3 regions of the Actinoplanes oblitus genome follow, and region 3 is predicted to be linked to each of the others. Evidence: riboswitches for the same ligand, from Rfam matches in the RefSeq annotation. Region 3 holds a riboswitch; each other region holds the start of a gene.

Region 1 (6,962 bases), 1.5 Mb from region 3:
CACCCCTCAGACGCTCCGGCCAGGTGTCGTCAAGAGGCGCAAGCCTATCCGCGCCGGTCGCCCAACGCAGTAGCAGATCGGCTATAGCCGGGTTGCGAGCCAGCGCCGGTCCGTGCGAGTACGTCCCGATGATCTTGCCGGCCCAGGCGCCCTCGGTGTGCCCGTCGTTGCCGATGCCGCTGGTCACCCGGGCCAGCGGTGCGGCGTGTTGGCCCAGGTGGGTGCGGCCGCCGTGGTTCTCGAAGCCGGTCAGCGGCGGCAGGCCGAGCCGCGGGTCGATGTCGCCGCGCAGCTCGCCGACCGCCCGGGTCTCGCCCCGGTCCGAGGAGATGTCGAGCAGGCCGAGGCCCGCAACTTTGGTCCCCTTGGCGAAGAACGAGTGACCGAACAGTTGGTAACCCGCGCAGATGGCCAGGACCGAGGCGCCCTGGTTGACGGCGCGGTGCAGCCCGCCGTCGGCGATCAGGCGCTGGGCGGCCAGCGACTGGGGGCCGTCCTCACCGCCGCCGATCAGGTAGATGTCGGCGGTGGTCGGCATCTGCATGTCGGAGCGGACCTCGTAGGTCTCCACCGGGATGCCGCGGGCGGCCGCCCGGTGCGCCAGGATCAGCAGGTTGCCCCGGTCGCCGTAGGTGGAGAGCAGATCCGGGTAGATCCAGACGATCCGCAGCGTGCTGTCGTTCATGCCTTGACCTCGGTGTTGGGTTCAGTTGACACGGTCGAGCACCGCGCGGATGTCCTGGAACGCCGTGTAGTTGGCGATCACCTCGAGGCGGCCGGGCGGGACCGCCGCCAGCGCCTGGTCGAAGCTTTGTACGTGCTGGAACGGCACCCGGTTCACCTCGAGCCGGACGGCCAGGTCGTACGCCCGGTCCCCGGTGATCAGCACCGGCCGGTCGCGCAGCGGGGCGAAGTCGACGTCCCACAGCCACGAGGTGTCCAGCCCGTCGGGGTCCCGCGCGTTGATCGAGAGCAGCGTCGGCGCCTGGTCGGCCATGTCGAACGCCTCCAGCCAGCTCGCCGGGTTCTTGGCGAGCAGCAGCCGGATGTTGCGGCCGTCCCGGTCGACCTGCGCGTACCGCCCGGCGATGGAGGTCACCCGGGAGAGCCGGGGGAGGGCCTCGATCGGGCGGACCCCGAACTCACCGGCGACCGCGAGGGCGGTGGCCGCGTTACCCAGGTTGACCTTGCCGGGGAGCTGGAGCTTCACCAGGTGCCAGTCGCCGCGCGGGTCGATGACGCCGTCCTCCTCCACCACCCACTGCGGGACGGGGCGGCGCAGCGGGCAGCCGGTGCACCACCAGTCACCGTCGGCCCGCTCGATCGGGTGCCCGCTCTCCGGGCACACGAACGAGTCGTCGTGCCAGCGCTGACCCGCGCTGAACCAGGTGACCTGTGGGCTGCTCACGGCGGCCCAGACCACCATCGGGTCGTCCGCGTTGGCCACCACCCGGATCTCGGGGTGGCCGGCCAGCGCGGTCTTCCACAGCTGCGCCATCATCGCCACCTCCTTGGCCCGGTCCAGCTGGTCGCGGGAGAGGTTGAGCAGCGCCACCACCTTGGGCCGGGTGGAGTCGATCACCTGGGCCAGGTAGTGCTCGTCGACCTCCAGCACGGCGAACGGGGTGTGCCCCTCCTTCGCCAGCGCGGAGGTGTGGCCGGTGGGCATGTTGGCGCCGTACCCGTTGGTCGCGACCCGGCCGAGCACGCCGACGGCGGCCGCGGTGAGGCGCGTGGTGGTGGTCTTGCCGTTGGTGCCGGAGACCAGGGCGACAGCCCGGCCGGACGACAGGTGGGCCAGCAGATCCGGATCGATCTTGAGGCCGATCCAGCCGCCGATCACCGATCCGTCGCCGCGTCCCGCGGCCCTGGAGAGCGCGGCCGCGGTCTTCGACGCAGTGGTCGCGACTATGGCCCGCAGGGGCATCTTCCCGTCCGTCACGCCAGCGAGGGTACCGGACCCCAGGGTTACGTCGAGTTGCCGGAAGGCCCGCGGCTCAATGGCAAGGGTTCAGCCCCGTGGGGATTACCACGTTTGCGCCGCTGAGTCACCGTTTCGGGATCCCTAGGGGATTACCCCGGGAGAAATTGTGTGTTCTGGTTCACTGGCTCCATTCGACGGAATGTAGTTGATCAGGTGCTCCGGGTAATGACATTTGTCTTGTGGACGCAACAAATGGGACAGCAATCGGTGTGCCGAATACGCTGGGTGACTAACTGGCGTCTGACGATCATCGGCGAAGTCGGGTACCAAAGATTCACCGGCGGCAACCGCTCGCCGGTCGCGCCGCACCGGTTCACGCCGAGCCCTGCCCCGGGCTGGTCGACGCGACCACGCAGTTCCAGAAAGCTGACAAGGCATCAGGGGGCAGGGACGGGGAACCCACTTTCCGGTCCGCACCACAGCGCCGTGCCCCACGACGGCGTACCGGTTCGGACCTTGGGGTGAAGCCACCACGGTGGCCGGGCAAGCCTTCCCGCCCGAACCCGACAGCTAACCTCGCAGGCGTGCCGGAGGGATTTCTCAACCGTGCACGAACACAGTTCGAGCCGTGGCCGCCGCATGTCCGGCGCCGGTACCATCGCACTGTCCCTGGGTCTCTGCCTCTGCGCCGGCCAGCTCGTTGGAGCCTCGCCGGCGGCCGCGTCCACCACCCCGGTCGCGAGCGCCGTCACCGCCACCACCGCGGCGGCTGCCAAGGCCAAGCCCAGGTTGACCGCTTCGGTCAACAACCGGAAGCTCCCCTGGGGCTCCACCCTCAAGCTCACCGCCAAGGTCATCGACCCGCGCACCGGCAAGGTCGCCAAGGGCACGGTCCGGCTGCAGGCCTGGCGCTCCAGCAAATGGGTCACCTGGGACACCAAGACCGTGCGCAACGGTGCGGTCACCCTGGCGGCCCGTCCCGACCAGAAGGGCGTCGGCTCCAGCGTCTACGTCCGCGCGCTCTTCACCGGCAGCGGCTACCAGCAGACCGCCTCCGGTAAGGCGAAGATCACGCTCAAGGCCAGCGGGGCCAAGATCCTCGCCGAGGCCAAGAAGCACAAGGGCGCGCTCTACCTGTTCGGTGCCGCCGGGCCCAAGCGGTTCGACTGCTCCGGGTACACCAGCTACGTGTACAAGAAGGCGGCCGGCAAGAGCCTGCCGCACAAGGCGAACTCGCAGCAGAAGTACGGCAAGGCGGTCAGCAAGTCGAGCAAGCGCGTCGGCGACCTGATCGTCTTCCGGTCCGGGTCGTACGGGTACCACGCGGGCATCTACGCCGGCGGCGGGTACATGTACGACTCGCCGCACACGGGCGCCCGGGTCGGGAAGCACAAGATCTACGGCAGCAACTACGTCGTGCGGCGCCTGGTCGCCTGATAGCGCGTAGTAAGTAAGGACACACCGCCAGTGGGGCGCGACCCGGATCGGGTCGCGCCCCACTGGCGTTCCCGGGTCCGGAGCGTGGTCCGGCCCCGGGGTCGCGGTCCTGGCCGCCGGTTACGGCCGTGGTCGGTCGCCGGTGTGGTTGCCAGGCCAGGGTGGGTCAAGGCTCCGGCCGTCAGTCGCGGTCCGTGGTCGGTCGCCGGTGTGGTCGCCAGGCCAGGGGGCGGTGGGTCACGGTCCTGGCCGCCGGTTGCGGTCCGTGGTTGGTTGCGGTGTGGTCGCCAGGCCAGGGGGCGGTGGGTCACGGTTCCGGCCGCCAGTCGCGGTCCGCTGGCGCCCTGGTCAGGTCGAGGTGTGCAACGGGTTCCGGTCCGCTGCCCGCTCCCCGGCCGCAGTCCGACATTCCCGGTACGCCCGCCCTTCGGCAGCGCCGCCCCCGCCTCCACACCGTGCGGCTGGTCGTGGGGGTGGTGTCCGGGCTTGGGATGGGGCCGTGGTTGCCAGCTCGGGTTTCTGGGCTGGTGGTGGGGGCGGTGTCCGGGCTCGGGATGGGGCCGTGAGTGCCAGCTCGTGGTTCTCGGCTGGTGGTGGGGGTGGTGTCCGGGCTCGGGATAGGGCCGTGAGTGCCAGCCCATGGTTCTCGGCTGGGCATGGGGGTTGTGTCCGGGCCGGGGATAGGGCTGTGGAGACCAGCTGGGGGTTGGTCCGGGCGGCGGGGGCTTTGGGCGAGGTGATGACCAAGGGCTCGGCAGGCACAACGGGGGAAGCACCCGTGCCGCCGGGACGAGCATGGTGGTTCGGGGGCCGGGCTCCGGGGTGAGGCGCAAGACGGTGGTGATGGCCTCGGGTCGACCTTGGATGCTCCACCTAACCGGGTCGAGCCGCGCACCAAGGCTCTAACCAACCGGGCCGAGGCGCGCACCGAAGGCTCCACCCAAGCGGGTCGAGCCGCCCGCCGGAGACTCCACCCGACTGGGTCGAGCCGCGCACCGGAGACTCCACCCAACTGGGTCGAGCCGCCAGCCGGAGGGGCCACCTAACCGGGTCGAGGTGTGCGCCGGAGGTTCCACCCGGCTGGGCTGAGGTGTGCGCCGGAGGCTCCACCTTCCTCCCTCGCGGGGCTCCACTTTCCTCCCCGCCGCGCTGGGCGAGGGGCTGAACTGCCCTTTTCGGGCGGAGTTATCGACCCCGCTGTGCCGGATGTCGGAAACCGGACCTGGTGGATCATGCTCTGGCCCTCCACTCGGCGCCACCGCCTGTGAACTGGGATTACGTCCGCGAAAACGGCTCGCGAGCAGTCCCTTTCGGGTTGCAGGTGGAGGGAAGTGGAGTAGAGTGGGGCGCAGTGGCAGGACCGAGGGACCGAACCGAGAGCCTGCCGGCCCGAGTTGACAGACGGTCCACTCCTCCGCGATGGAGCGGCCGTCCCGGCAAAGGGGTGGGGGCCGATGTTCCTCGGCACGCACACCCCTCGGCTGGACGAGAAGGGCCGGCTGATTCTCCCGGCGAAGTTCCGTGACGAGCTGGCGGGAGGTGTCGTGATCACGAAGGGGCAGGAGCGCTGTCTTTACGTGTTCCCGATGCCGGAGTTCCAGCGCATCGCGGGCCAGCTGCGCGAGGCGCCGGTGACCAACAAGGCCGCCCGGGCTTACAGCCGGGTGTTCTTCGCCAGCGCCCACGACGAGGTGCCTGACAAGCAGGGCCGGGTCACCATCCCCGCACATCTGCGGGAGTACGCGAGTCTCGGCCGGGATCTCGTGGTGATCGGGGCCAGCACCCGGGTCGAGATCTGGGACAAGCAGTCCTGGGACGACTACCTCTCGGCGAGCGAGGAAGAGTTCGCCGACATCGAGGAGGGGGTGCTGCCCGGCGGACTGTAAGGCGTGGCACTCGGTGGGCCGCTGGGATTTCCGGCCCGACCGCCACTGCTTGCCGTACTGCGAGATCTCCAGCCGCTCCCGCTCCTGGCGCCTCTTCCCCGGCGCCAGGCGCGTGTCCGGAGCCGGTCACACCGGCGCGGGACAGAGCGGATGGGGATCTGGCGGTACGGATGGCGGCCGGGCCGGCATGGCAGCAACAGGTAACAACCGGGTGAAACGCGATCAGGTGGGGCAATGGGGGTCGACATGGGGGAGCCGCGCGGTGCGCACGTTCCGGTGCTGCTGGAACGCTGCCTCGAGCTGCTCGGTCCGGCCCTGGCCCGGCCCGGCGCGGTGCACGTCGACTTCACGCTGGGTCTCGGCGGGCACGCCGAGGCGGTGCTGGAGCGGTTCCCGGACGTCGTCCTGATCGGTCTGGACCGGGACACCGAGGCGCTCGCCCACTCCCGGCATCGGCTGGCCCGGTTCGCCGAGCGGACGCACCTGGTGCACGCGGTCTACCACGAGCTGCCCCGGGTGCTCACCGAGCTCGGCCTGCCCGGGATCCACAGCGGACTGTTCGATCTGGGTGTCTCCTCGTTGCAGCTGGACGAGGCGGACCGCGGTTTCGCGTACGCGCAGGACGCCCCGCTCGACATGCGGATGGACCAGTCCCGGGGGATCACCGCGGAAGAGGTCGTCAACACGTACGAGCCGGGCGAGCTGGTGCGCATCCTCCGGCAGTACGGGGAGGAGAAGTTCGCCACGCGGATCGTCTCGTCGCTGGTGCGGGAGCGGGCGAAACAGCGGATCGTCTCGACGGCCCGGCTGGCCGAGCTGATTAAAGACGCTATTCCGGCCGCCGCGCGGCGAACGGGTGGAAATCCCGCGAAAAGGTCGTTCCAGGCACTACGCATTGAGGTGAACGGCGAGCTCGAGGTGCTCGAATCCGCTGTTCCGGCGGCTTTGGACGCCTTGTCGCCCGGCGGGCGACTTGTGGTGATGAGTTATCAATCGTTGGAGGACAAGATCGTCAAGCGCGCCATCACGTCGAGGGCGCGCAGCACCGGGCCGATCGACCTGCCGGTCGAGCTGCCCGGCACCGGTCCGACGCTGCGGCTGCTGACCCGAGGGTCGGAGCTGCCCAGCGAGGCGGAGGTGGCGGAGAACCCGCGGGCGGCTTCGGTGAAGCTGCGCGCGGTGGAACGGATCGACGAGCACGAGAGCGGCACCACCAGGGGACGAGGGGCCGGCCGCGAACGGCCCCGGATGACTGCACCAACGCACGGGGGATCGGGGCGGAAACGCCCGGAGGCGCACAAAGAGGGGGAGGGGGAAGCATGAGCGAGCGAACCAACGCGCCGCGGTCGGGGGGCCGTGCGGCGCAACCGCGCGCCACGGAGCGTGGGCGCGGGGCGAGCCGCGATGCCCGGAGCGAGGGGACCGGCGTCCGGGGGGCGCGCCGGTCCGACACGCGCCGGTCCGGGATCGGGCGGGACGACCGCCGCGAGCGGGCCGGCCTGCGGGTCGAGGGCGACATCGAGGTGACCGTCGAGGGCACCGCGGCCAAGCGGCTGGACACCGCCGAGACCGCCGCGCCGGCGCTGCCGCGCCTGCGGGTCGCGCCGCCGCTGCCGATCCGCGCGCCGCGGCCGACCTTCGCGGCCGGCGTGATCGTGCTGGTGCTGGCCGGCGTGGTCGGCATCCTGCTGATCAACACGAAGACCATGGAGCAG
Region 2 (6,962 bases), 2.6 Mb from region 3:
CTATCGGCAGGGCGTGCGGGTCGGCGTTGCGCAGGTGCATGAAGTGGACCCGGTCGCCGCCGATCTCCGTGACGAACTGCGGGTACGCGTTGAGCTCGGTCTCGTGGGCGCGCCAGTCGAACGTCAGCCACTGGTCGGCGAGGGCGCGAACCCGGGCGAGCGGGATGCCGTACTCGTCGCCGGCGCCGGGCAGCTCGTCGGGCCAGCGGGTGCGGGAGAGCCGGTCGGTGAGGTCGTCGAGGTCGGACTGCGGCAGCCGGATCCGGAATTCATTCATGCGGCTAACGTTAGTCGGCCTAACGTTAGTTCGTCCAATGTTATGGTGGACACATGGACCATCTACCGAGCTGGCTGCTGACACAGGCCGCCGCGCACGCGCACCGGCTGGTCGGCGACGGGTTCGCCGAGGTGGGCGCGCGCGGTTACCACTACCGGCTGCTGGAGTCGCTGATCGCCGACGGCCCGGCCAGCCAGGCGGCCCTCGGGCGACGGACCGGCGTCCACCTGAGCGACCTGGTGGGCGCGCTCAACGAGCTGGCCGCCGACGGCTACGTGGCGCGCTCCCCCGATCTCGGCGACCGGCGGCGCAACGTCATCACGGTGACCGAGCCGGGCCGGGAGCGGGCGCACGAGCTGGCGGAGCGGGCGGCGGCGATCCAGGACGAGTTGCTGGCGCCACTGAGCGCGAGAGAGCGCGACGAGCTGGCGGCGCTGCTGCGCAAGGTGCTGGCCGGGGCTTCCCGCCGTACGCGAAGGGTCTGAAAAAGCAACCGCTCCCGGCGGAAACCGGGAGCGGTTGTGTCACCTGGACCGAGGGCCTAGCCCGCGGGCCGGCGATAGCCGGCGATCGGACCACGATCGATGGTCGCCATCCGCACGTGGTCGCCCGTGTGCGGCGCGTGCACCACCATGCCACCACCGATGTAGATGGACACATGGTGCACATCGGAGTAGTAGAAGACCAGGTCACCGGGTCTCAACTCACTGCGGCTCACCGGTTTCGTGGAACCCCACTGATCCTTCGTGTAGTGCTCGAGGTGCACGCCGACGGACGCCCACGCCTCTTTCGTCAGGCCCGAGCAGTCGTAGCTGTCCGGACCCTCGGAACCGAAGACGTAGGGCTTGCCGATCAGGTCGCAGGCCTTCTGCGCGGCCCGGCCACCGATGTCGTTGGTGTAGTCGACCGGGCACGGCCCGGTCTTGTACGGCCCGTCGTCGGCCTTGCCGTACGCCTTCACCCGCAGTTTCTGCAGGGCGGTGATCTCCTTCTCGATCGCCGACTTCTTGGTCTTGAGGTCGGTGTCCCGAGTGGCGATCTCGGACGCCAGAGCGTCCAGTTTCTCCTTGTCAGCGGCGTACTTGTCGCGCAGCTTCACGACACCGCTGATCGACTCGCGGCGGTTGGCGGCCAGCTGCTCGAGGAGCGAGAGCTTCTCGGTCAGGCCGGTCGGCGAACCGCTCAGAATCGCGCCCATGGCGCTCGGCGGACCCTGCATGTAGGCGTCCGACGCGAGGCCGCGGACTTCGGCCAGTGCCACGTCCACTTGTTTCTGCAGCGGAGCGAGCGTCTTGTTCAGCTGCTTCTGCTGCTTCTGCAGCTTGAGCAGCTTCCCGTGGGTGTCGTTGAAGTCCTCGATCACCGGCTCGAGTTCGTTCCACTGCTTGTCGATCTGGTCCTCGACGCTGGACGGCGAGGGCGTGGCGTGGGCAACGACAGGTCCGGTGACAACGAGTCCGGCAGCGGCAACCGCACAGAGCAGGCCGCGTAGTACGCGCTTCACGTAGGTGCGTTGTCCTTTCTTCCACTCGGCCGCCGACCGGGTTAGCTGACGGGTTCGGGCGGGAAGCACGCCCGGCCGCTCTCCAACGGCTTCACCCCACCTACCTGGGTCCCCGGCTCGCCGTCGCGGCGATTGGGCGGTGGTTCGTCAGATCGGCCGGATGGACGATGGGGGGCTGCCGAACCGGGGACCACCGTACTCGGATCATGCGGGCAAATGAAGCTTGCCCGCGCGGCGAAACCGCGCGCACAGCGCCCGGCACTCACAGTGACCGGAATGGCCACGCCTCCAGGGCCTGGCCGAGCCAGGGCACCACCAGGATCACCGTGGGTAACACCAGGAGACCGGCCGCGGCGAGTCCGGCGAGCACCGACAGGCCCGTCGAGGTGGGTGCCGGACCGGTCAGCCGGGCAAGCCTGCGGGAGCGGGATTCACCCGCCGGGTCGTCCGGGACCTCCTCCGCGAGCGGTACGGCGTCGGAGAGCCGGGCCAGCGCGGCGCGCAGCGGGGCCGCCCCGGTACGCCGCCGGGCAGCGTCGTCGGACACCATCTCCAGCAGCAGGTGCACCGCGTCGAGCGGCGCCCGGGACCGCAGCGGGCGCGGCACCGCCCGGTAGAACGCGGTGAACGACTCCATCACCAGCTCGTGCCGGTGCCGCAGGTGCGCCTGCTCGTGCGCGAGCACCGCGTCCACCTGCTCGCGGTCGAGGATCCGCAGCACCGCGTCGCTGAGCACCACCCGCGGCTCCCGGCCGGGCACGCAGTACGCCAGGGGCAGCGCCCCGTCCAGCACCCGCACCTCGGCACCGCCCAGCTCCCGGTGCCGTTCCACCCGGTCCAGCAGGTCGACCAGGGTCCGGTGCCGCTCCCGGCGGGCACGGGCCCGGACGCTCACCCGGATCAGTGAGATCAGCAGCCGGATCACGATGGTGGCCGCCACCGCCAGCGAGAACAGCAGCGCCGCGACGGTCCACGGGTGATCGGCACCGGCCGCCCGGGTCAGCTCCTCCGGGGCGGCCAGCACCACCCCGAGCGCGCAGAGCACAGCGGTCAGGGTGAGCGCCTGCCAGAGCAGGACGGCGGCGACCGGGGCACGGTCCGGCCAGCGGGCGCCGGCCAGGATGCCCGGGACGACCAGCGAGAGGGTCAGCCCGAGGGCTCCCAGGAGGAGTGCTGTCACGTCTCTTTCGGTGTGGCGTCCAGGGCGGCTCGGATCGCGCCGGGCGGTAGCTGACCGAGGAAGTATGCCAGCGCGGCGTCCCGATCGGGTGACGCGCTCAAGGCGTCGAGCATGACGGCCGCCGTCATCTCCTCGCGCGTCTGCGCCGCGGCGTACCGGTACGCCCGGTCGGCCTTTGTCTGGACGACCATCTTCTTCTTCGACAGCCGGTCCAGGACCGTCATGACCGTCGTGTACGCCAGATCCCGACTCTTACTTATGTTCTCGTGCACCTGTCGCACTGTCAGCGGCTCGGGAGCGTCCCACAACTGCGTCATGACCTCCCGCTCAAGATCTCCAAGTGCCATGTGACCCATCCTACTAGGGCCAGTAGTACTACGTCTCGTAGTATCTACTACGAAGAGTCGTAGAGGGGACACCCGATGGACGTGCTCGACCTGACCCGGCTGCAGTTCGCCGTGGTGACGATCTATCACTACCTGTTCGTGCCGCTGTCGATCAGCCTGTCGGCGGTCGCGGCCGGGCTGCATCTGGCCTGGCTGCGCTCCGGCGAGCAGAGGTATCAGGACCTGACGAAGTTCGTCGGCAAGCTGCTGATCGTCACGTTCGCGGTCGGCGTGGTCACCGGGCTCGTCCAGGAGTTCCAGTTCGGGCTCGGCTGGAGCGCGTTCGCCAAGTTCTACGGCGACGTGTTCGGGCCGACCCTCGCCGTCGAGGGGATGCTCGCGTTCTTCCTGGAGGCGACGTTCCTCGCGCTCTGGTACTTCGGCTGGGGACGGCTGCCCCGCAAGCTGCACGCGGCGACCATCGTCGTGGTCGCGGCCGGGACACTGCTGTCGGCGTACATCATCCTGGCGGCCAACTCCTTCATGCAGAACCCGGTCGGCTACGAGCTGGACGCCGCCACCGGGCGCGCGCACCTGACCAGCTTCGCCGCGCTGATGACCAACGAGGTGGTGCTCGCCGCGTTCCCGCACACGATGGCCGGCGCGGCGATGGCCGGGGGCGGCCTGCTGCTCGCCATCGGGGTGTGGCGGCTGTCCGCGGACGCCGGTTTCCGGCAGCTGGCCCGGCTCGGCGCGTGGCTGACGCTGATCGGCGGGGCGCTCACCGCGCTGACCGGTGACCACCTCGGCAAGGTGATGACGGCGGTGCAGCCGATGAAGATGGCGGCCGCCGAGGCGCTCTACGAGACCACCACCGGGGCGCCGTTCTCGGTGCTCGCACTCGGGAAGCTCGGGCACGACAAGCCGTTCCTCACCGTGGAGATCCCCCGGCTGCTGTCCTTCCTGGGCACCGGGTCGTTCGACGGGACCGTGCAGGGGATCGACGACCTCCAGGCGCAGTACGTGACGCAGTTCGGGCCGGGCAGCTACGTGCCGATGATCCCGGTGGCGTTCTGGACGTTCCGGTTGATGATGGGTGCCGGGATCGCCGGGATGGTGCTGGCGGCGTACTACCTCTGGGCCTCGTCGGACCGGAAGGTGCGGCTCGCGTTCCTCCCGGCGGTCCTGCAGATGGGCGCCGGAGTACCCGGCTGGGCCAGGCGGATCCTGCTGCTCGCGCCGCTGCTGCCGGCCGCGGCGAACACGTTCGGCTGGATCTTCACCGAGACGGCGCGGCAGCCGTGGCTCGCGTTCGGGATCTCCAAGGTGTCCGACGGGATCTCGCCCGGCTTGACCGGCGCCGAGGTGATCGCGTCGCTGGCCGGGTTCACGGTGGTCTACGGGTTGCTCGCGATCGCCTGGTACCGGCTCGTCGTCCATCTCGCCCGCAAGCCGCTGTCCGAGGTGCCGGCGGAATCGCCCGTCGCCGAACCGGCCCCGGCCTACTAGGAGCCCGCGCATGATCACCTTCTGGTTCGCGATCCTCGTCCTCGCCTGGGTGCTCTACTTCGTCCTCGAGGGCTTCGACTTCGGTGTCGGCGTGCTCGCCCCGTTCCTCGGCCGCGACGAGCACGAGCGCGGCGCCGCGATCCGCACCATCGGCCCGTTCTGGGACGGCAACGAGGTGTGGCTGGTCGCGGCGATCGGCGTCACCTTCGCCGCCTTCCCCGACTGGTACGCGGTCCTGCTCTCCGCCCTCTACCTGCCGATGGTCGGGATCCTGCTGCTGCTGGCGGTCCGCGGCACCGCCCTGGAGTTCCGCGGCAAGCACGACTCCCCCGCCTGGCGCCGCCGCTGCGACCTGCTGCTGGCCGGCTCGTCGGCCGGCGTGGTGCTGCTCTGGGGCGCCCAGCTCGGCGTCTTCGTCGACGGTCTCCGGCTGGGCGCCGACGGCGTCGTGATCGGGAACGGTCTCAGCCGCAGCCTCTCCCCGCTGCTCACCCCGGCCGCCGGGCTCGGTGCGCTGGCGGCGCTGCTCGCCACGGTGCTGCTCGGCGGGACCTTCCTGGCCCTGCGTACCACCGGGCCGGTGCGGCGCCGCGCGACCACCCTGGCCCGGCACTGCGGCAACGCCGGCGCCGCCGGCCTGCTGCTCGCCGGGATCGCCACCGGCTCACGGCTCGCGCTGGTCGCGGCGGTGCTGTGCTTCGTCGCCGGGATGCTGGCCCGGCGCGGGCGGGAGGGCGCGGCGTTCGCGGCGACCGCGGCCGGGGTGGCCGGGGCGGTGGTCGCGGTCTTCACCGCGCACGGGCCGGTGGTGCTGCGCAGCACCCTCGACCCGCGGTGGTCGCTGACCCGGGAGGCGGCCGCGGCCAGCCCGTCGGCACTCAAACTGATCACTGTCGCGGGTGTGCTGATCCTGCCCGGGGTGCTGGCCTATCAGGCCTGGTCCTACTGGGTCTTCCGGCGCCGGATCGCGAGCGAGCGGGTGCCGTCGTGAGCCCTCGGGCGGCGGTGCGGGCCGCCGGCTCCGCCGACCTCCGTCTCGTGTCCCGCCTCCGTCTCGTGTCCCGCCTCCGGACCGCTTCCCGCCCCCGGCTCGCTTCCCGCTCGCGGGCCGTCTCCGCAAACCCCGATCGGGGTACGCCCACAGCACCCGGCCGCCGCGTGGCGCGTGGACCGGTCGACCCGCGTCTGCTGCGTCACGCGCGGTCGGGGCGCGCCGGAGTCGCCGCGCTCGCCCTGATCGGAACCGGGCAGGCGGGCGCGACGCTCGCCATCGCTGTGGCGCTCTGCTGGGTGGTCGCCCCGTCGCTCTCCCGGTCGTTCCCGCTCGGCGGGTCCCGGCCGGCCGCGATCGCCCTGCTGGCCGGGGCCTTCGCGGCGCGCGGCCTGCTCTCCTGGGCCGAACAGGTGGTGGCCCGTCGCACCGCCGCCCGGGTCACCGACGAACTGCGCCGCTCCCTACTCGCCGCCGTCGTCCGGCGCGGCCCGGCCTGGGTCGCCTCCTACGGCGCCGGCCGGCTCACCACGGTCCTCGGCACCGGGCTGGACGCGCTGCGCCCGTGGTTCTCCGGCTACCTGCCGTCCCTGGTCCTCGGCGTGCTGCTGCCACCCGCGGTGATCGTCGTGATGGCCCTGGCCGACCCGGCCTCCGCGGTGATCGCCCTGCTCACCCTGCCGCTGGTCCCGCTGCTCGGCGCCCTGATCGGCTGGGCCACCCGGTCCCGCGCCCGGCAACGCTGGGCCGCCGACGCCCGCCTGGCCGGCCACTTCCTCGACGTGGTGCGCGGCCTGGGCACCCTCCGGGTCTTCGGCCGGGCCGAACGCCAGATCGCCGTGATCGCCGGCCTGACCGACCGGCACCGCCGGGCCACCCTGCGCGTGCTGCGGGTGGCGTTCCTGTCGTCGACAGCGCTGGACCTGGTCGGCACCCTGTCGGTGGGGCTGATCGCCGTGCAGGCCGGCGTCCGGGTGGCCGACGGCTCGATGCCGCTGGCCCCGGCCCTGCTGGCGATCCTGCTGGCGCCGGAGGCGTACCGGCCGCTGCGCGAGATGGCCGCCCGCTACCACGCCGCCACCGACGCCACCGCTGTGATCGCCGACGTAGACGAGATCCTCGCGGCTGGCACTCACGGTGGTATCAACACACCCGAGACCACCGTGACGACCAGC
Region 3 (6,962 bases):
GCAACGGGTGCTGCGCACCCACCAGCAGTCGGTGGGCGAGAAACTGGTCGGCCAGGCCATCGCCCGCGGCGAGCTGCCCGAGGACACCGATCCGGAGGTGGCGGTCGACCTCATCCTCGGCCCGCTCTACTGGCGGCTGGCCGTCTCCCGGCAACCGATGAGCGACGACTACCTGGAGAAGCTGGCCGCCTCGGTGCTCGGCGCGCTGAAGGCCGGCGCCGGGAAATAACCGGGTCGCAACCGGCGGAGTGCTGCACCGGCCCGGCGCCGGACCGAAGGGAAAGGGCGTTCCCGCCACCCACCCCTCGGAGCCGGCCCGATGCAGCACTTCTCGCACGCCCCCCGCGTCGACACCACCGTCCTGGACGCCGCCGCCATGCTCGCCATCGCCATGGCCCGCACGCCGGACACCGGCCTCGGGCCGGTTCCGGCGCGGCCCACGGTGGTGACCGGCGCGGCCGTCGTGGGCGCCTGGCGCAGCCCGGACGGCACGGTCGAGCTGCGGCTGCGCACCGACGGGACGTACGCGGGCGAGGTGGCCGGCCGCCGGAAGCGGGCGATCGGCACCTATCGCATCGACGGCGCCTCGGTCGTCCTGCACGACGCGGCGTCCGGCCTGAGCACCCCGGTCAACGTCCGGCACGAGGGCGAACTGGAGATGGCCGGACACCGCCTGCTCCCGATCTGAGACTTACGTCACCGAAAGGTGCACGTGGTTGGTGTGGTCGGTCGACGGCGTGCCACCGGCCCCGCTGTACGACTTCCACCCGCTGCTCGGCAACCAGATCCGTTTGAACCAGATCACGTAGAGCACGCCGAGCGTGTCCGAGTTGTGGATGAAGTAGTTCGCCAGGTTGGTGCCGTACGTCTTGCTGGCCCCGGTCGCCACCCCGCCGAAACCGTTCTTGTCGGCGGCGAAGTCGCAGGCCCGGCCCTTCGGGTGCTCCCCGCTGTTCTGCGGGCGGTAGCAGGCGACGTAGCGGGTGAAGCCGGCCTTCTGCGCCTGCTTCATCGCGTACAGCAGGCGCGGGCTGATGCAGCCGTCCGTCGTCGGGTCGGGCACGCAGCTGCCGTCCAGGTTGCCGCTCGGCTTGTCGGCGTCCGCACTGCTGCCCCCGCCGGAGTCGTCATCGGCGGCGTCGCCCTGATCGGCGTCCTTGAGCGCCTTCTCGGCCTGCGCCTTGCGCTTGGCCATCACGTTGACCTGCTTCTGCTGGTCGATGATGGCCGCGTCGATCCCGGTCTTGGCCGTCTGCCGGTCGGTCCGGGTGTTCTTCAGGTCGGCGATCGCCTGGTTCTGCCGGGCCGCCACGGTGGTCAGCAGCTGGGCCCGGTCCAGGAAGCCGGCCGACGAGTCGGCGCCGAGCAGCGCGCTGATCGGGCCGAGCCGGCCCATCGTGTACGCCTGCTCGGCGTACTTGTTGAGCGTCACCTGCTGCGGGCCGAGGGCCGCGTCCAGCTTCTTCAGCTCGGCGGCCAGCTGGGTCTGCTGCTGCTTGGATTTCGCGAGCTTCGCCTTGGCCGCCAGGTAGCCCTTGGAGGCCTCTTCGAGCTTGTCGAGCATGGCCTTCTTGCCACCCTCGCCGTCGTCACCGGACTCCCCCGGCGCGGCCAGGGGCCGGGGCGCCGCGGCTGCCGGTCCGGCGACCCCGGCGATCCCACATGCGGCGACCACGAGCGCTAGAAAGGCAGCCCATCGTCGCCGCGCAGTCACATGCTGCACTGGCTGTTTCCTCCCGTCGGCCGCCGGCCGGGTTAGCTGACGGGCTCGGGATGAAGGAAAGGTCCCTACCGCGGGATGCGGATTCGCCCCGGAAGAAAAATGGATCCCCGGCTCGCTCGTTATGCGATTAGGCGGCGGTTCCCGGCTGGGAACCGGGACGACCATACCTCAGCGGATCGACGAATCGACAGTTCTCACACCCATCGCGACGGCGCAGTCACCAGTCGTGATGCGCTTACGGAAAGTCGTTGTGCGGTAACTATTTTGGCCCTTTTCCGGACCCTGATGTCCCGTGCTATCTCAGGTAAGCTTGCCGCCGGTCCTGCCAGGACGGCACCGCCCCCGAGTTGCCGGCAGGCCGCCGCCTAATCACCGAAAGGTGAGCCGGGGAACCAGGTAGGTGGGGTGAATCCGCGTCATGCGGTAGGGATAGCTTCCGTCCCGAACCCGTCAGCTAACCCGGTCGGCGGTGACAAGGAAGGATTGTTGATGACCGCACGTCCCCGCCGGTGGCTGACGCTTGCCCTGGCGCCGCTGGTGACCGCCGCCATATTCGTGGCCCCGATCACCCCGGCACACGCTGCCCCTGGAGGCAGCGGCACGACCGCTGAGGAAGGGGAGGCGAGCGACGACCTCTCCGACCAGATCGAGGCCACGAACCGCCGGTTCGTGAACGCCAAGGCAGCGGTCGCGAAATCGAAGAAGACCCAGATCCAGCTGGCCGCCCAGATCAAGACCGCCGAGGCTCGGCGCGACCAGTTGGTCCCCGAGGTCAACGCGATCGCCAAGCAGCAGTACCAGGTCGGCAACCTGAGCTCGCTGAGCTTCCTGCTGCGGGCCAGCGACTCCGCCGACTTCCTGGACAAGGCGGTCAGCCTGGAGGAGATCAACAAGCTGCACGACGAGAAACTGCACGAGCTGAACACCCTGCTGCAGGACATCACCGCGGACAAGACCCGGCTCGACGCCGAGGTCAAGAACCAGGAGCAGCAGCTCTCGGTGCAGAAGAAGCTGCACGACTCGGCCGAGGACCAGCTCGAACTGCTCGGCGGTGGCACCGGCATCAACAAGACCATCACCGCCGGGTTCGTCGACGCCAAGTCGCCGACCGCCGCCCCGGCACCGCGCAACTCCGACGGCGGTTTCTCGCCGGAGTCCTGCAACCAGGACGACCCGACCACCGACGGCTGCATCACCAAGCGCACCCTGCACCTCTACAAGGAGGTGAAGAAGGCCGGCTTCAACATGTTCGTCGGCTGCCACCGCGACGGTGGCCCGTTCGAGCACCCGAAGGGCCGCGCCTGCGACTGGTCGTTGCAGAAGAGTGGCTTCTCGTCGGCGACCGGCAACGCCAAGATGATGCGGTACGGCAACGACCTCACCGCGTTCCTGGTGCGCAACGCCGATCGGCTCGGCATCTACTACGTCATCTGGTACAAGCAGATCTGGTTCCCGGCGACCAACAACTGGCACGCCTACCACGGTCCGAGTGATCACACCGACCACGTGCACGTGTCGCTGCTGTAGTCACGTCAGTCCTGATGAGAACGGCCCCCACCCGTCCGGGCGGGGGCCGTTCTCTCGTGGTGTCTCAGTGGTGCGGCGTCGCGCGCCGCACCGGGGCACGCCCGGCCGGCTGCGCCGGTGCCGGGCCGGCCGGCCCGGCCGACGGGATCGCCATGGTCACCGGGCGGACCTGGGTGACCTCGATCTCCTTGCCGTGGTGCAGCAGGGTGAGCCGGGCCGAGCCGCCGCCGTTGCGCAGCGAGTAGGTGACCTCCTCGGCGGTGACGTTGACCCGCAGCCGCAGCCCCCGCCAGAGCAGCGAGAAGTCCAGGTTGTTGATCCGGCTGGGCAGCCGCGGCGCGAACGACAACTGGCCGTTGAAGTCACGCATCCCGCCCAGGCCGGCCACCAGTGCGATCCAGGAGCCGGCCAGCGACGCCACGTGCACGCCGTCCCGCGCGTTCTGGTGCAGGTCGTGCAGGTCCATCAGGGCGGCCTCGCCCAGATAGTCGTGGGCCAGCTCGAGGTGCCCGGTCTCGGCCGCCATCACCGCCTGGATGCAGGCGGACAACGACGAGTCCCGGACCGTCCGCGCGTCGTAGTACGCGAAGTTCCGGGTCTTCTCCTCCGGGGTGAACGCGTCCCCCCGGATGTACATCGCCATCACCAGGTCGGCCTGCTTGACCACCTGCTTGCGGTACAGGTCGAAGTACGGGTAGTTGAGCAGCAGCGGGTAGCCCTCCGGCGGGGTGTTCTCGAAGTCCCACTCCTGCAACCGGGTGAAGCCCTCGCACTGCTGGTGGACGCCGAGCTCCTTGTCGTACGGGATGTGCACGGCCGCCGCCGCGTCCCGCCAGGAGGCCGCCTCCTCGTCGTCGACCCCGAAGCGCCGCGCCAGGTCCGGATGCCGCTTGCAGGCCTCCACCGCGGTCATCAGGTTCTGCTGCGCCATCAGGTTGGTGTAGATGTTGTCGTTCACCACGGCCGTGTACTCGTCGGGCCCGGTGACGCCGTCGATGTGGAACCGCCCGTGCCGGTCGTGGTGGCCCAGCGAGCGCCACAGCCGGGCGGTCTCCACCAGCAGCTCCAGGCCGACCTCACGCTCGAAGTCGTAGTCGCCGGTGGCCTGGACGTAGCGCCGGACCGCGTCGGCGATGTCCGCGGCGATGTGGAAGCCCGCGGTGCCGGCCGGCCAGTACCCGGAGCACTCCTGGCCGCGGATGGTCCGCCACGGGAACGCGGCACCCTGCAGGCCCAGCGTCTGCGCCCGCTCCCGGGCCAGGTCCAGCGTCGAGTGCCGCCAGCGCAGCACGTCCGCCGCCGCCGAGGGCTGGGTGTAGGTGAGCGCGGGCAGCACGAACGTCTCGGCGTCCCAGAACGTGTGGCCGTCGTACCCGGGACCGGTGAGGCCCTTGGACCCGATCGGGCGTTTCTCCGCCCGGGCACCGGCCTGCAGCGTGTGGAAGAGACCGAAGCGGACCGCCTGCTGCACCTCCGGGTCACCCTCGACGCGCACGTCGGAGTGGTCCCAGAAGGCGTCGAGGTACTCCCGCTGCTGCTGGACCAGGCCCTCCCAGCCGTCCAGCCGGGCGCTGGCCAGCGCGGCGCCGACCTGATCGCGCAGGGCGGGCAGCGAGCGCACGCTGGACCAGCCGTACGCCGCCAGCTTGACCACCCGCAGCTTCTGCCCCGGCTCCAGCCGGCAGGCCACCGTGGTGCGCAGCCAGTCGCCGTGCCCCTCGGTGGTGATCGCGTGCCGGCCCGGCGTCTCCACCAGGTGCTCCATGGCCGCGGCCATCCGCAGGTCACTGACCTTGGTGCGGTGCACCAGCAGGCCGCCGGACCGCTGCTCGAGCATCTCCTCGGCCTGCAGCGGGTGCTCCAGCACCGCCGCCACCCGCGGGTCCTTGCTCATCGGCGGGAGCTGCTCGTTGGCCACCAGCTCGGACTGCAGGATCAGCCGGGCCGCGCCGTCCAGCGGCTCCACCTCGTAGAGGAAGGCGACGACCGCCCGCTGAGTGAAGGAGACCAGGCGCACGGTGCGCACCCGGACGCCCTGGCCGGACGGGGAGACCCACTCCACCACCCGCTCCAGGGTCCCGGCGCGCAGGTCCAGGCAGCGCTCGTGGGAACGCAGCTCGCCGTATCGCACATCGAACGGCTCGTCGTCGACCAGCAGCCGCATCAGCTTGGCGTTGGTGACGTTGACCATGGTCTGGCCGGACTCCGGGAAGCCGTATCCGCCCTCGGCGTGCGGCAGCGGCCGCAGCTCGTAGAACGAGTTCAGATAGGTGCCGGGCAGGCCGTGCGGCTCGCCCTCGTCCAGGTTGCCCCGTATCCCGATGTGGCCGTTCGAGAGCGCGAACACCGACTCTGACTGGGCCAGCAGGTCCAGGTCCAGCCGGGTCTCCCGGATGTGCCAGGGGTCGACGGGGTAGGCCCGTTCACGGATCACGGTCGTGCCTCTTCTTAGTGGTTGAGCAGTTCGGAAAGGTCAGTGACCACAACATCGGCGCCGTTCTCCCGGAGCGCGTCGGCCTGGCCGACCCGATCCACGCCGATCACCAGGCCGAATCCACCGGCCCGGCCCGCGGCCACTCCGGCCTGGGCGTCCTCGAAGACCGCGCAGCTCTCCGGGGAGAGACCGAGCAGTTTCGCGGCGTACCGGAAGGTGTCCGGCGCGGGCTTGCCGGGCAGGCTCAGCTCGCGGGCGACGACCCCGTCCACGCGGACCTCCAGGAGGTCGGCGATGCCGGCCGCCTCGAGCACGTCCTTGCAGTTGGCGCTCGCCGAGACCACCGCGCGGCGCAGGCCGGCGGCCTTGGCGGCCTTCAGGTACTCCACCGAGCCGGGGTAGACCTGGACCGCACCCTCCTTGATCTTCTGCAACACGAGCAGGTTCTTGCGGTTACCGACGCCGTTGACGGTCTCCTCGTCGGGCCCGTCGTCAGGCGTGCCCTCGGGAAGGGTGACACCCCGCGAGGCGAGGAACGTGCGCACACCGTCGGCACGCTGCCGGCCGTCGACATATCGGTGATAGTCGACGCCGGAATCGAACGGAACAAACTGTTGATCATGATGCCGGGCCCACGATTCCAGAAACGTGTCGAACGTTTGTTTCCACGCGGCACTGTGCACAAGGGCGGTCTGCGTGAGCACCCCGTCAAGATCGAAAAGACAAGCGGTTACCTGGGAAGGAAGTCCGAGCACGCGCCCAATGTAGTCGCACCCGCCGCGGCACGAGAGGCGAAGGGCGCCTTCACATTTCCTGTGTGTTTCGTAAGCCGTTCAAGCTGCTGTTTCAGCTTTCAGCTCAACGGTTCAAGATCCATACGCAGTCCGATCGAGGTACCTATCGGCCCGGTCGCGGTGGTCACCTCGTCGCACAGCTGGTGCGCCAGCCACAGCCCGCGGCCACCGATCTCGTCCGTACCGGGGAGGAGATCGCCGTCCAAGTAGTCGTCCGGGATGCCCGGTCCGGAGTCGGTGACCACGCACCAGACCGAGCCGGCGTCCACCCGCAGCACGATCCGGCCGCTGCCGCCGGCGTGCAGCACCACGTTCGTGATCACCTCGTTGATGGCGAGCACGTAACCCGAGAGGCGGTCACCGGTCACGCCGACCGCGGGCAGCAGCCGGGACACCTCGTGCCGCAGCAGGGTGATGTCGGCGTGCCCGAACGTGCGGTCCAGCAGCACCGGCGAGCCGGCCGATGGAGGGACGGCGTCGCCCC

Evidence for each region. Region 3 has a riboswitch for cyclic di-AMP ahead of Actob_RS01765 (coiled-coil domain-containing protein). Riboswitches for the same ligand answer to the same signal wherever they lie in the genome.
Region 1: linked by a shared signal. The riboswitch ahead of Actob_RS08545 (C40 family peptidase) and the one ahead of Actob_RS01765 (coiled-coil domain-containing protein) in region 3 are both predicted to bind cyclic di-AMP.
Region 2: linked by a shared signal. The riboswitch ahead of Actob_RS13245 (C40 family peptidase) and the one ahead of Actob_RS01765 (coiled-coil domain-containing protein) in region 3 are both predicted to bind cyclic di-AMP.

Annotation. Positions count from the first base shown of each region.
Region 1 covers NZ_CP126980.1:1,854,530-1,861,491, forward strand. Annotated here, with positions in the region: gene Actob_RS08535 (type 1 glutamine amidotransferase) at 1-685, opposite strand, end outside; gene Actob_RS08540 (Mur ligase family protein) at 707-1,927, opposite strand; cyclic di-AMP (ydaO/yuaA leader) riboswitch at 2,339-2,524, shown strand; gene Actob_RS08545 (C40 family peptidase) at 2,564-3,361, shown strand; gene mraZ (division/cell wall cluster transcriptional repressor MraZ) at 4,816-5,247, shown strand; gene rsmH (16S rRNA (cytosine(1402)-N(4))-methyltransferase RsmH) at 5,482-6,570, shown strand; partial or broken gene Actob_RS08560 (hypothetical protein) at 6,567-6,962, shown strand, end outside.
Region 2 covers NZ_CP126980.1:2,956,416-2,963,377, reverse strand. Annotated here, with positions in the region: gene Actob_RS13255 (epoxide hydrolase family protein) at 1-277, opposite strand, end outside; gene Actob_RS13250 (MarR family winged helix-turn-helix transcriptional regulator) at 331-762, shown strand; gene Actob_RS13245 (C40 family peptidase) at 819-1,781, opposite strand; cyclic di-AMP (ydaO/yuaA leader) riboswitch at 1,797-1,930, opposite strand; gene Actob_RS13240 (M56 family metallopeptidase) at 2,044-2,961, opposite strand; gene Actob_RS13235 (BlaI/MecI/CopY family transcriptional regulator) at 2,958-3,308, opposite strand; gene Actob_RS13230 (cytochrome ubiquinol oxidase subunit I) at 3,384-4,796, shown strand; gene cydB (cytochrome d ubiquinol oxidase subunit II) at 4,807-5,787, shown strand; gene cydC (thiol reductant ABC exporter subunit CydC) at 5,955-6,962, shown strand, end outside.
Region 3 covers NZ_CP126980.1:380,754-387,715, reverse strand. Annotated here, with positions in the region: gene Actob_RS01775 (TetR/AcrR family transcriptional regulator) at 1-229, shown strand, start outside; gene Actob_RS01770 (hypothetical protein) at 320-688, shown strand; gene Actob_RS01765 (coiled-coil domain-containing protein) at 692-1,675, opposite strand; cyclic di-AMP (ydaO/yuaA leader) riboswitch at 1,729-1,867, opposite strand; cyclic di-AMP (ydaO/yuaA leader) riboswitch at 2,076-2,207, shown strand; gene Actob_RS01760 (coiled-coil domain-containing protein) at 2,213-3,250, shown strand; gene Actob_RS01755 (glycoside hydrolase family 65 protein) at 3,315-5,684, opposite strand; gene Actob_RS01750 (beta-phosphoglucomutase family hydrolase) at 5,699-6,439, opposite strand; gene Actob_RS01745 (ATP-binding protein) at 6,538-6,962, opposite strand, start outside.